One region of the Paenibacillus sp. FSL R7-0163 genome, then DNA from elsewhere that is predicted to be linked to it. Evidence: riboswitches for the same ligand, from Rfam matches in the RefSeq annotation. Region 1 holds a riboswitch; each other region holds the start of a gene.
What was found. Region 1 has a riboswitch for cyclic di-GMP ahead of NST45_RS22515 (glycosyl hydrolase). Riboswitches for the same ligand answer to the same signal wherever they lie in the genome.
Positions count from the first base shown of each region.

Region 1 (4,291 bases):
CCATTCATTCGGCGCATTCGGATTCCATACCCACAGTAGATTATTTAGCTTGTGTGTGTTTACAAAACGATCATAGACAATACTCCAAAGCTCTGAAAAATTGTCCTTTTTCCCCCACCAAAACCAACCGCCATTCATTTCATGGTAAGGTCGCCATAAGACTGGAACTCCGGCATCACGCAATTGTCCCAAATATCCAGCAACCTCGTCTAGATCTGAGATTAGCCTCTTATACTGAGCTGTCCCAGGTGTAACATAAGCATTAAATTTCTCTTGACTGAGACTTCTGTTTACATTGGACCATTCTGGAGATGTTCCCGGCAAACTCTGATGGAATGTCATGGCTACAATGCCACCCTCGTGATGCCATTCAATTGCACTGTCTATCACTGCTTGCCGCTGTTCTGCGATCGTCCCTTCGGATTGATTATTAATCGCCCCTAATTCATAACCATGTAGAACGGCATTTTGTCCCGAAGTATTCTTCAGCTTATGAACCAGTTCATCTGGGCTTTCTAGATAATCATGCTGGCCGGACAAAATCCCTTTGCCACGTAGATTCACCAAATTACTCAGCAGTTGCTTAGCCTCTTCAGAAGCCGATGGATTACTGGGTATAACCGGAGGTAAAGAGGAAGAAACACTCATAGCCTTCGGAAGACTCTTAACCTCTCCCCAAGGCAGCAAGGAAAAAATAATAAACACCGGTAACATAGTAAACAACAATCTGTTTTTCTTATAATATTTACGCAAATAAATCCTCCTTTCGGTAGCTGTACTGCCTCTACAGGTGCTAAATAAACATACCTGTTATCGGACAATCGTCTTCTGACCTAATGAGGACTATAGCTTAGTAGCTCTGCAATAACGCAGAGCCACTAAGGATCGACCTTTAATTTTCATCAATCAGGAGACATCCGGAAGAAAAAGTGCACTTGCTGGAACTGTCTCTTTAGCTTGACTAGCACTTTCCCACATCAAGCGGACTCTCGCATCGCCTTCATTCTCGTAATACTCCACCTTGATATCGTATAGCCGGCCAGCCTTCAGCGTTATAGTGCCCTTACGCTCAGTACCACTTTGCTTAGTCCAACTATCAATCACGGATTCCCCATTCACCCAGACACGGATGCCATCATCTGAGGTAGTGTAAAATGTATATTGCTCATCATATAATGGCTTAATTTTACCGCTCCAACGTATGGAGAAACGATCAATCCCGAGGGCGGCATCCGGCGATCCTTGCCGCCAATTGAAATCGATTATTGCATCAGTTCTGTTAAGAGTTGCCGCTCCCGACAACAACATGTTGTTGTAATACTCTCCTGCAAGCCCCTTCGCGAGAGGAATTGCTGCCTCCCCCTCTTCTTCGGAAGGTGCCGGCGCTGGTGCGGCGCTAGGTGTCGGAGCCAGACCAGTATTTAATTTATCTCTGGTCAGGGTGTAGTTGCTATTCATAAATATTTTGATTGTGTCTGCACTGTTATTTTCGTAAAGCATTTTTCCCCAGCTCATCATATACGTCCATTTACTTTGCGATTGCTGAAGCTTCTCCAGATTAGGCATTTCACCATTCTCCCCGATCGCAATCGGTTTGCCTGCGGCTAGACTCAACAAGCTGTCATAGTATTTTTGCTGGTAATCATTTTCGTATATATCTGCTGCCAGAATATCTACTTTATCAGCACCTGGATAAGTTAGCGCATAAGGATCTGACCAAACATTGGGAGCATTCGGACTCCATACCCATAACAGATTATTTAATTTATGAACGTTAACAAAACGGTCATACATTATATTCCATAGTTTAGAAAAGTTATTTTTCTTCCCCCACCAGAACCAGTTCCCGTTCATTTCATGATAGGGTCTCCAAAGCACCGGAACATTGGCATCGCGCAAGCTTTTTAAAGAGACTGCCACCTTATCAAGCTCAGCGATCAGATTATTATATTGCTTAGTACCCGGTGTAACGTAACTATCGAACTCACTCTGGCTAAGTGTTTTTTTCACATTATCCCAGTCATAAGAGGTGCCCGGCAGGTTAGCATGAAAAGTCATAGCTACGATCCCGCCCGCTTTATTCCAGTTGATGGCGCTGTTCACCACATTTTGACGTTGCCAAGCCATCGTTGCTTCGGACTGACCACTGATCGCACCCATTTCATAACCGTGAAGAGCCGCATATTGTCCGCTGGTTCCCTTCAGCATATTGTTAATTTCATCTGGACTTTCTAAATAGTCATGTTGACCAGCAATAATGCCTTTTCCTGAGATCGAGTAAAAATAGTTAAGCAGCTTTACGGCTTCAGGTGAGGCACCTGGGGTAACTGGCGTTCCAGAATTTGAAGCAGCTATGACAATAGACGGCGAAATTCCAACAGCAAGCGGAAGTGCAGTCAGAAACAGGACGAGTGACATAAATGCACCAAACAATCGATACGTACGGTAAGCTTTCAAAATAATCTCCCTTTCGGTAGCCAGGCTGCCACTCTTTCGAAGGCCCTATAGCTTTGCGTCCCTACCTTTCGATAGGTTTGCCTTTTCAATTTAAGAGAAATAATCTCTCTTACCGTAAGTATCGACGACAATTAATGATATATTTAGTGTTTTTATGACTTTTTTTGATAATTGAGTCAATTTACCTGTTTCAAGAAATTTTGAATTGGTTAAATAGATAGGTTAGACCTATGAAATGAATTGTTGTAGTTCTATATCATTCCAGTCTAAAGTAATACGTATGTTATCTTCTTCTACTAATTCAGACCCCGTCTGTACCTCTATAAACTCAACATCCGTCAAAGCAAGGATCGCGTGTTTCGTTCCTTCCGGTATACGTACCACGTCCCCAGCCTTCACATTATGTTTTTTCTCATTCAGCACAATACTTGCTTCGCCGCTGACGATTGTCCAAATTTCACTACGCTTGCGATGTAATTGATAGCTGATATTATTCCCCTCGGATATAAAAATCCGTTTGGTCAGCACTTCATTGCCTTCATCATATTTCACATAATCAATAACTTTGTAATGGCCCCAGCGGCGTTCCTCGTACATCGGTCTTTGTTCAAAGGTCTTCAGCACTTCTTTAATCCGTGGGCTCTCAGCTTTATGGGTAACTAGAATTCCATCCGGGCTAGCCGCAATGATCAGATCCTTCGCACCAATTACCGTAATCGGAATGTCCAGCTCATTAATCAAGCAAGTCCCCTCAGAATCCGCCGTCACAAAACCTTTTCCTACATGCTTGCTGCTCATTTCCTCTGTCAGCGTATTCCACGTTCCAAGATCCTTCCAGAATCCATCATACGGCTGCACCACAATATGTTCTTCTTTCTCCACCACTTCATAATCAAAGCTGATGGAAGACAATAGCTTATACTGCTTCTGCAATTCTTCATATCCTAAAGGCAACCCTTTACGCTGCAAAATATCTAACAAGTACCCTAAACGGAAGGCAAACACTCCGCAATTCCACAATGCATTTTGCTCGATGAGCTGTTCTGCTTGTATGCGGTCTGGTTTCTCTTGAAAGTGACTCACCTTCATAAAACCATTCCCCCCCGCCTCTTCAGCGGTAGGAATAATATATCCGTATTTCTCTGAGGCATGTTCAGGAACAACACCCATTAGTGCCAGATTTGCTCCACTTTCCAGCATGGTCCCCTCAAGCATAGCTATGGTATCGAAAAAGGATGCTTCTACATAAGGGTCAACAGGCAATATTGCTACCGTCTCCGCTGGAGAAACACCTGCCACTGAATAAAGATAGGTAGCTGTTAAGGCGATAGCCGGAAAAGTATCCCGACGCTCCGGTTCAACGATAATCGGCACATGACTTCCCAGTTGGCTTTGTATCATTTCTACTTGGCCGCGGCCGGTGGCCAGATAAGATGATTCTGCCATCCCTGCTTCCTCCAGCTGTCTCCAGACACGTTGTACCATGGATTCTGGTTCACCTTGAGGGCTTTCAAGTACCTTTAGAAATTGCTTTGAACGTGAGTCGTTAGACAACGGCCATAACCGTTTACCTGAACCGCCTGATAGAAGTACCATTTTCATAGAATGAACCTCCTTGAATTATGGAAATCGAGCATAATGGAATTGTTATCAAAACGTATAGCTTCCGCTTAGCCTTAGTTCGAGCGGATGCATTTTTTAAAAAATTTATTAGGTATGAACCACTCCAAGGGATTTTGGACTTCCGATCGCTGTTATCCTCAGATTTCCTGATTGGACCGCTTCTCGCGGTAGAAATCCGAGGATAAAGGCGAACACTCCGTTTCTACAGTTC
Region 1 is NZ_CP150224.1:5,099,908-5,104,198, forward strand. It holds gene NST45_RS22510 (glycosyl hydrolase) at 1-753, opposite strand, end outside; gene NST45_RS22515 (glycosyl hydrolase) at 907-2,457, opposite strand; cyclic di-GMP riboswitch class I at 2,470-2,549, opposite strand; gene NST45_RS22520 (sugar phosphate nucleotidyltransferase) at 2,686-4,059, opposite strand.

Region 2 (4,291 bases), 350 kb from region 1:
GGAGTATATCGGACGGATTTATGACGAGTCTAAAGATAGACCGCTATACATTGTTAGTGAGACTAAAGGCTACCAGAACGAAGAACAACTGGACCGCCGGAAGGACCACAATGATGTCAGATAAGAACTTGCGTGCTGCATTCATACAGTTCCTTAAATTTAATGCCGTAGGTTTGCTCAATACGCTTATTGATTTTGTGATTTTCACATTGTTGAATTCACTAGGGATGGTATACGCATTGGCGCAGGTGATCTCCTATAGTGCAGGTACGGCGAATAGCTTTATTTTGAATAAAAAAGTAACCTTTCGTGATCGCGACCGGGGGAATAAAGAAGGCTTCGACCGCGTGCAGCTGGTCAAGTTTATCGTGCTGAATCTGGTAGTGCTCGGAATATCACTGCTGCTAATGCATCTGTTGACAGACAGACTAGGTATTCAAGTCTTGATCTCCAAGGTGCTGGTTACCTTTATCACGGTGATCATCAATTTCTTTGGAAGTCGTAAATGGGTATTTTAAACATTAATTTCAGGCAGAAGGAGTTGCTATGCTTAAAGGCAAGTAGCTGTTTCTGCTTGATTTGTATATAACCATAGAAACAATATACGGAGGTGAATAACATTGCGTAAATTCTCCTATCTACTCATACTGGCTGGGATACTTATCATGTTATATCCGACAGCTAACGAATGGTACAACGACAGGCAGCAGGAGAAGTTATTAGAAACGGCTGAACTAAGCACTGCCGATAGTACTCCCCAGCCAGATTTGAAGAGCAGGTATGCTGAAGTTACTCAGCTGTTAGCAGAGGAATCGGTTCTGGATGCTCAGGCACAGCCCCAACCCCAAGAGACAGAAAAGCCTGAACCGGAGATTGAGGTCGGTGGCAAAGTAATCGCACTAATTGAAATCGTTAAGATTGATTTGAAGCTGCCTGTATTAGAAGGGGCTACAAAAGCTAATATGAAACATGCTGCAGCCCATATGAAAGAAACGGCACCCCTTGGAGAGATCGGAAATGCTGCAATCGCGGCGCATCGGGCTAGAACTACGGGTCGTTTGTTTAACAGATTGAATGAGGTTGTTGTGGGGGATGTTATCACGGTAAAGACTAGTGATCAGGTGTTTAACTATGAGGTATACGATATTTCTGTTGTAGATCCGAGTGATGTCTCCGTTCTTGACGGGAATGACAAGGATAAGATTCTTACTCTGATTACATGTGATCCGCTAGTGAATCCAACGCATCGGCTGATTGTTCATGCTAAATTAACAAAATGAGAATAGTGAATGACAAGAAAACACAAATACCGGGAGATATTTATAAAATAATGGGTAATCTAGTAAATTAGGTCTTGTTCACAACTATAAATATGATAGTATTATACTATAAAAGCTAAACACGATAACGGCAAACCTTCCGAAAGGTAGGGACGCAAAGCTAAAGGGCCTTTTCCCGAAAGGATGGCAGCCAGCTACCGAATGAAGAGGCTTTTTTTGTTTGTTTCAAATGGATTCTATCAATTATATCTAGTAAAGCTAGAACAGATAGAGCTTATACGATAACGGCAAACCTATCGAAAGGTAGGGACGCAAAGCTAAAGGGCCTTCCCGAAAGGATGGCAGCCAGCTACCGAAAGGAGTTTTATCCGTGAAAAAGGTTTATTTTATGCTGGTGGCGTTGTTCGTCCTAATGACTTCAGTTCCGGTAAGTACAGCTCAAGCTGCAAGTGCAGATGCCAGCTGGTTGATTACATCCAAAGTGGCTCAAGGTGTTATTGGTATTAACTATGATATTCCGAAAGATAAAAGAATCAAACTCATGATCACCAAAGATAACAGCAGCTATACTTATAACTTGTATGCTTCTGGACAAGCTGAGGACTTCCCTTTGCAACAAGGAAATGGGACTTATAAGGTTTCTGTTCTGGAGAACACAACCGGTAATAAATACAAAGCGTTATATTCCGAAGTAGTAGACGTAACCATGAGTGACTCGAATTCCGTATATTTGGGCTCCGTACAGAATGTGAAATGGAGTTCTTCTGATAAAGCGATTGTCAAAGCTAAACAATTAGTACAAGGCAAAACAACAGACGAAGAGAAAGTTAAAGCGATCTATAACTATGTAGTTGCGAATGTACAATATGACTACTCTCTTGCTAATAGTGTAACTACTGATTATATTCCAAGCATCGATAAGACATTGACTACTAAAAAAGGGATTTGCTATGATTACGCTTCTCTTTTTGCCGCAATGCTGCGGAGTGTAGATGTTCCTGCTAAGTTGGTAATGGGGAATACAAGCTACGTTACGCAATATCATGCCTGGAACGAAGTATTGCTTAATGGGAAGTGGGTTACCATTGATACTACAGTGGATGCAGGACTTGCAAAGAGTGATAAGAAAACCGATTTAATTAAAGCCTCAAGCAAATATACTGCGGCAAAATACTATTAAATTCGCCGCTAGAAACATAACTCTATTAAATAAACAACTAGCTTAATTATTAAGCTAGTTGTTTATTTTTATATTAGGGGTTGCTTTTCTATTAATAGTTGGGGTATTATAGGTAAGCGTTGTTAGACAGTGTACAGGCGATACAAACGAGGCTGATAAAAAGCTTCGAAAAATAAAGCTTGCATTTCTGAAAACAACATGATATATTATAAGAGTTGCTGCTGAGACATTAAACGGCGTCAACGAGAACTTGATCTTTGAAAACTGAACAACGAGTGAGTAGGAAATCACGCAAGTGATATCCAAAATTAGAGAATTAATTTTCTCGTCAGATGTTTCAAAATGAGCATATCGCTCTTTTCAATACTAATTGGAGAGTTTGATCCTGGCTCAGGACGAACGCTGGCGGCGTGCCTAATACATGCAAGTCGAGCGGAGTTATTTTGAAAGCTTGCTTTCAAAATAACTTAGCGGCGGACGGGTGAGTAACACGTAGGCAACCTGCCCTTCAGACTGGGATAACTACCGGAAACGGTAGCTAATACCGGATAATTTCTTTTTTCTCCTGAGAGAAGAATGAAAGACGGAGCAATCTGTCACTGAGGGATGGCCTGCGGCGCATTAGCTAGTTGGTGGGGTAACTACCACCAAGGCGACGATGCGTAGCCGACCTGAGAGGGTGAACTACCACACTGGGACTGAGACACTACCAGACTCCTACGGGAGGCAGCAGTAGGGAATCTTCCGCAATGGGCGAAAGCCTGACGGAGCAACGCCGCGTGAGTGATGAAGGTTTTCGGATCGTAAAGCTCTGTTGCCAGGGAAGAACGTCCGGTAGAGTAACTGCTACCGGAGTGACGGTACCTGAGAAGAAAGCCCCGGCTAACTACGTGCCAGCAGCCGCGGTAATACGTAGGGGGCAAGCGTTGTCCGGAATTATTGGGCGTAAAGCGCGCGCAGGCGGCTATTTAAGTCTGGTGTTTAAACCTTGGGCTCAACCTGAGGTCGCACTGGAAACTGGGTGGCTTGAGTACAGAAGAGGAAAGTGGAATTCCACGTGTAGCGGTGAAATGCGTAGATATGTGGAGGAACACCAGTGGCGAAGGCGACTTTCTGGGCTGTAACTGACGCTGAGGCGCGAAAGCGTGGGGAGCAAACAGGATTAGATACCCTGGTAGTCCACGCCGTAAACGATGAGTGCTAGGTGTTAGGGGTTTCGATACCCTTGGTGCCGAAGTTAACACAGTAAGCACTCCGCCTGGGGAGTACGGTCGCAAGACTGAAACTCAAAGGAATTGACGGGGACCCGCACAAGCAGTGGAGTATGTGGTTTAATTCGAAGCAACGCGAAGAACCTTACCAGGTCTTGACATCCCTCTGAATCTGCTAGAGATAGCAGCGGCCTTCGGGACAGAGGAGACAGGTGGTGCATGGTTGTCGTCAGCTCGTGTCGTGAGATGTTGGGTTAAGTCCCGCAACGAGCGCAACCCTTAACTTTAGTTGCCAGCAGGTAATGCTGGGCACTCTAGAGTGACTGCCGGTGACAAACCGGAGGAAGGTGGGGATGACGTCAAATCATCATGCCCCTTATGACCTGGGCTACACACGTACTACAATGGTACCGGTACAACGGGAAGCGAAGCCGCGAGGTGGAGCCAATCCCATCAAAGCCGGTCTCAGTTCGGATTGCAGGCTGCAACTCGCCTGCATGAAGTCGGAATTGCTAGTAATCGCGGATCAGCATGCCGCGGTGAATACGTTCCCGGGTCTTGTACACACCGCCCGTCACACCACGAGAGTTTACAACACCCGAAGTCGGTGGGGTAACCCG
Region 2 is NZ_CP150224.1:5,453,204-5,457,494, reverse strand. It holds gene NST45_RS23980 (glycosyltransferase family 2 protein) at 1-124, shown strand, start outside; gene NST45_RS23975 (GtrA family protein) at 111-518, shown strand; gene NST45_RS23970 (class D sortase) at 621-1,280, shown strand; cyclic di-GMP riboswitch class I at 1,400-1,482, shown strand; cyclic di-GMP riboswitch class I at 1,557-1,637, shown strand; gene NST45_RS23965 (transglutaminase-like domain-containing protein) at 1,651-2,460, shown strand; rRNA gene NST45_RS23960 (16S ribosomal RNA) at 2,828-4,291, shown strand, end outside.
Region 2: it holds a riboswitch for cyclic di-GMP, as region 1 does, so the genes downstream of both, NST45_RS23965 (transglutaminase-like domain-containing protein) here and NST45_RS22515 (glycosyl hydrolase) in region 1, are expected to answer to the same signal.

Region 3 (4,291 bases), 1.4 Mb from region 1:
CGCCCTCAGTATAGTAAGTGAATTCAATTTTTAACCCATCGACATCAAGTGAAGTGAACTGCTTTTCTTCTTTAGGTTTGTTTATAGTGATCCAATTCTTAGTAGTATCACGTTTCTCAATAACAGCATCCTTTAATATAAGTTTCATTGGAACATCGGACCAGTCGTTATACCATTCCGGAGATTCGAATTGAAATAAATGCTGGTAGCTTTCGGAATGATCACCTTTCAAATTCCAACCCCCAGTGATTGTTTTATCACCTATAACCAACTGAGCGGTATTATAGTGGACAATTCCTTTTTTAAGCGAATCATTTTCATCTATTAGAATTTGGATATCCAAAGGGGTAACCACTAGCTGATCTAAGGTTATACCGGTCTTTTCTTGAAATTCAGGACTGTTATACAGTTTCTTAGTGTAAATCGCCTCACTTGCTTTTTGTCCATCTGCTTTAAAATCGAACTTCCACGTACCTGAAAATCGTTTCGCTTCTTCAATGTAACTAAAATGAAGACTAGCTTCCTTCCAATCTGATTCAGTTATATTAAAAACCTGTTCAATAAATAAATCCGATCCTTCGTTAGGCATGATGGTTGGAATTGCTTCATTCTCTTGACCACCAGTACTAACTACCAAATGTGGGTTACCCCGTCCTAAGTCAGATGGTGATGCAGCGACTTTGTAACGGATAATGGTTTGATTGGAAACATGTCGAACGGATTCGATTTGAATGCTTGGGTATTGCTTAACTCCAGTATCAATTATTGTATCTCCTGCTTGATGATTAGATTGTAAGGGAATATTCTGATCACGGTAAAAAATGAGATTCCGTGCTTCAAACTTGTAGTCCTTTTTATCATCCTTTAATGTATCAGGTGTTTCATATACTCCAATGAGTTTCTGGCTTTCAGGATCGTATTCTAAATAACCGTATACCTTTGCCTTGGCACCGGATTCACTAGTGATGATGTTTTCCTCTGTAGCAAATCCAATATATTGGGATAGATCAGATTTAGTATCAAGTGATAACAGCATTTTCATTTTTTCTCCATCAGTTACAACACCGTTCAAATTCATTGTTACTCCTGAACTGGAAGTTTGAAGATTATACTGTTGACCGATGCCGTTATTTAATGCATTACTCACACTTCGACCACCAATTTTATCCCAATTAATCGTCATACTAGCGAATACAGGAATGGCTACAAGTAAGAGGCAAGAAAAGACAATACTGATAGGAATAACCTTTTTATTAGGCCTAGGAGTATTCTGGGAGGCATGCAGATTTCTTTGACGTGTATATGCTTCTTGTTCTATGGCAGTCCACATCAAATCATAATCTGGTCGGGGAATATGTTTATCTTTTTCAATATAGAGACTCATTACTATTCAGCTCCTTTAGTTGGGTTCCACCCATTCTATTTAGTATTTTAAGTCCCTTGTTCAGTCTGGATTTTACAGTTCCTTCGGGTATGCTCATAACTTTAGAAATCTCGGGTACAGTCAATTCGTTTATAAAACGAAGGACTACTACCATTCTGATTTTGTCAGGAAGCTGACTGTATAACCCTTGTAATTCTTTTTTAGTTTCCTGTCGATCCAAACGTTTTTCTACAGGGTTTGATTCCTCAGACCTGGATAGTAAATAATTACGTACTTCTTTCATCCACCCCGTCTTACGCCTTTTGATCACACTGTTGCACTCATTCGAAGCAATTCGTAAAATCCAAGCTTTCAAGTTTCTTACCTTCGACTTATCCGCTAAGATAACTTTTACAAATACCTCTTGGGAAATATCCTCCGCATCTGCCTGATTTTTCATTAAGTAGTAACAAAAATAATATACTTGTTCTTTATAGAGCTCGAAAATTTCCCGGTCACTCATTTTGCTGCACCCCCTGTCTCTGCTGTTCTCATTAATAAGACTTATAAGCGTATGTAATCGTTCATTTTTCATTTTGATTGTAGTATTTCTTCTGAGTATCATAGCGAATTCGAATGGAAGATAAGTCGTTTACAGGTAATTATAACCATGATAAAATTAGCGGTGGGACATGCGTCCCTAATCTATTAAAACTAATTGAATGTCCGCGTTAAAGGTAAAATCATCGAAAGATGATGACACAAAGCCATGGGTCTAAAGCCTTTCGACAGAAGGAAATGATCGCCAGGCCGCCATAGGGATGTCTTATGAAGCATAAAGGATAGCTCTAAGAATATGTAGTCTATTTTGAGCTCTTTTATTATTTCGACCTATACGGCGTTACATTATCGCAAGGGGCCGAAAGGGGAAGTACATGAATAGTTTTTTCAAAACAATAGGTACTAGTTTGGCAGTAGGTGCTTTATTGCTGTCCGGAACGATCGGATGGATGTCTAATCCAGGAGTAGTGTCTGCAGCTACCTCAACAGTAGTAACCGCGGATCAGATGATCAGCAAAGTAACGGCAGCCTCCAAAGCAATAAAGAATTTCCATCTGGATGTGACCAAAAAACAGGATATTCAAAGCGGCGGGGTGCGTATCAGCAACACCAACACTCTGAAGCTGGATATCAACCGTCTGCCGAATTTTGCCGCAGCAGGCACTGTCGCTAGTAGTCTTTTAGAAACATCGTACAGTCTATATGCCAATGACAAGGAGTTTTACTATCTTGTAGACGGAAGTGAACTGATCGATGAATCTGAAGATGAAGGTTACGACGATGACGGGGAGCCGATCGATCCTGATGCACAGTATTGGCTTGGACTGGAGAAAACGGAATGGGATGCCTTTTACTCTAAAGGCCAATACGATCCTGTTTCCATGCTTGATTCGGTCAAAAGTTATAAAAAATCCATGAAAGTCAGCACGGCTGGCGCACAAACGGTCTTACAATTCACGGTAACCGATCCGACAGCAGCTAAGGGGATAATCAAACTCTATGACCAGGAGAACCTCTGGGATGGTGAGACAGTTCAACCCAAAAGCGTAACGTGGAAATTATTCGTCAATACTAAGACCTGGCAAACGGAAAAGCTGACAGTCGATCTGAGTTATGTGCTGGTAAGTGACGGAGCCAAAGATACATACACCACGAAAATTGAAGCTAAATATTCCAAGAATAATAAAGGTACAGCCATTGTAAAACCGGCCGAACTAGAATAATAAGGACGATTCATATCGAGCAAAAAGCGCTGTTCCGCTGAACAGCGCTTTTTGTTGTATTCAACAGCAGTTGTTTATTAGTTGACAAGAATAAATCATTGCTGTAATTTATATGTATGCGCATGTATATAATATTTTGTTTAAATATAATTTAATGAAAGTTGGGGAAAAGATGATAGCACTAGACACAACATTAAATTTTCGCAGAGGACTGACATTAAAAAATCGAGTGGTTATGGCTCCAATGACCACGCGAATGAGCTTTTATGACGGTGTAGTAACACAAGATGAATTGAAATACTATTCACTAAGAACGGGCGAAGTAGGTGCGGTCATCACTGCGGCAGCAAATGTACAAGAGGGTGGAAAAGGATGGGAAGGTGAACTTAGTGTTTCCTCCGATCAATTTATTCCTAGCCTTAGCCGATTAGCATCTACTATTAAACGAAATGGAACAAAAGCTATTTTACAACTATTCCATGCAGGAAGAATGACAGATTCAAAAATACTACGTGGCGTACAACCAGTTTCCTCCAGCGCCATTGCTGCCGAACGTCCGAATGCAGAAATTCCAAGAGCATTAACAGAAGATGAAATTTTCGGTGTAATTGAGGATTTTAAAAAAGCGACTCAACGTGCTATTCAAGCTGGATTTGACGGGGTAGAAATTCATGGAGCAAACACATATTTAGTCCAACAGTTCTTCTCTCCACACTCCAACCGTCGTGATGATCAATGGGGCGGAAGCTTAGAGAAAAGATTTAATTTCATTAACCAATTAGTGGATGCAGTTATTGCTGTCGTTGACAATTCAAAGGTTAAGGATTTTATTGTCGGTTATCGTTTTTCTCCAGAAGAATATGAAGAGCCTGGCATTAAAATCACAGACACCTTTTATCTTATTGATAAATTAGCTGATAAAAAGCTGGATTATCTGCATATTTCATTAGGGGATTTTAAGAAAGTTTCTGCATCAGAAGATTTTAAAGAAAAATCAATCCTGCAATATGTACATGAGAAAATCAATGGCCGTGTACCTTTAATTGGGGTAGGAGATATCCGTACCAAACAGGACGCAGAGGAAACGTTGACAAATGCTGAATTAGTAGCAGTAGGACGATCTCTTATCATTGATCCTCATTGG
Region 3 is NZ_CP150224.1:3,748,276-3,752,566, reverse strand. It holds gene NST45_RS16750 (DUF4179 domain-containing protein) at 1-1,384, opposite strand, end outside; gene NST45_RS16745 (RNA polymerase sigma factor) at 1,368-1,886, opposite strand; cyclic di-GMP riboswitch class I at 2,090-2,181, shown strand; gene NST45_RS16740 (DUF6612 family protein) at 2,299-3,147, shown strand; gene NST45_RS16735 (NADH-dependent flavin oxidoreductase) at 3,260-4,291, shown strand, end outside.
Region 3: it holds a riboswitch for cyclic di-GMP, as region 1 does, so the genes downstream of both, NST45_RS16740 (DUF6612 family protein) here and NST45_RS22515 (glycosyl hydrolase) in region 1, are expected to answer to the same signal.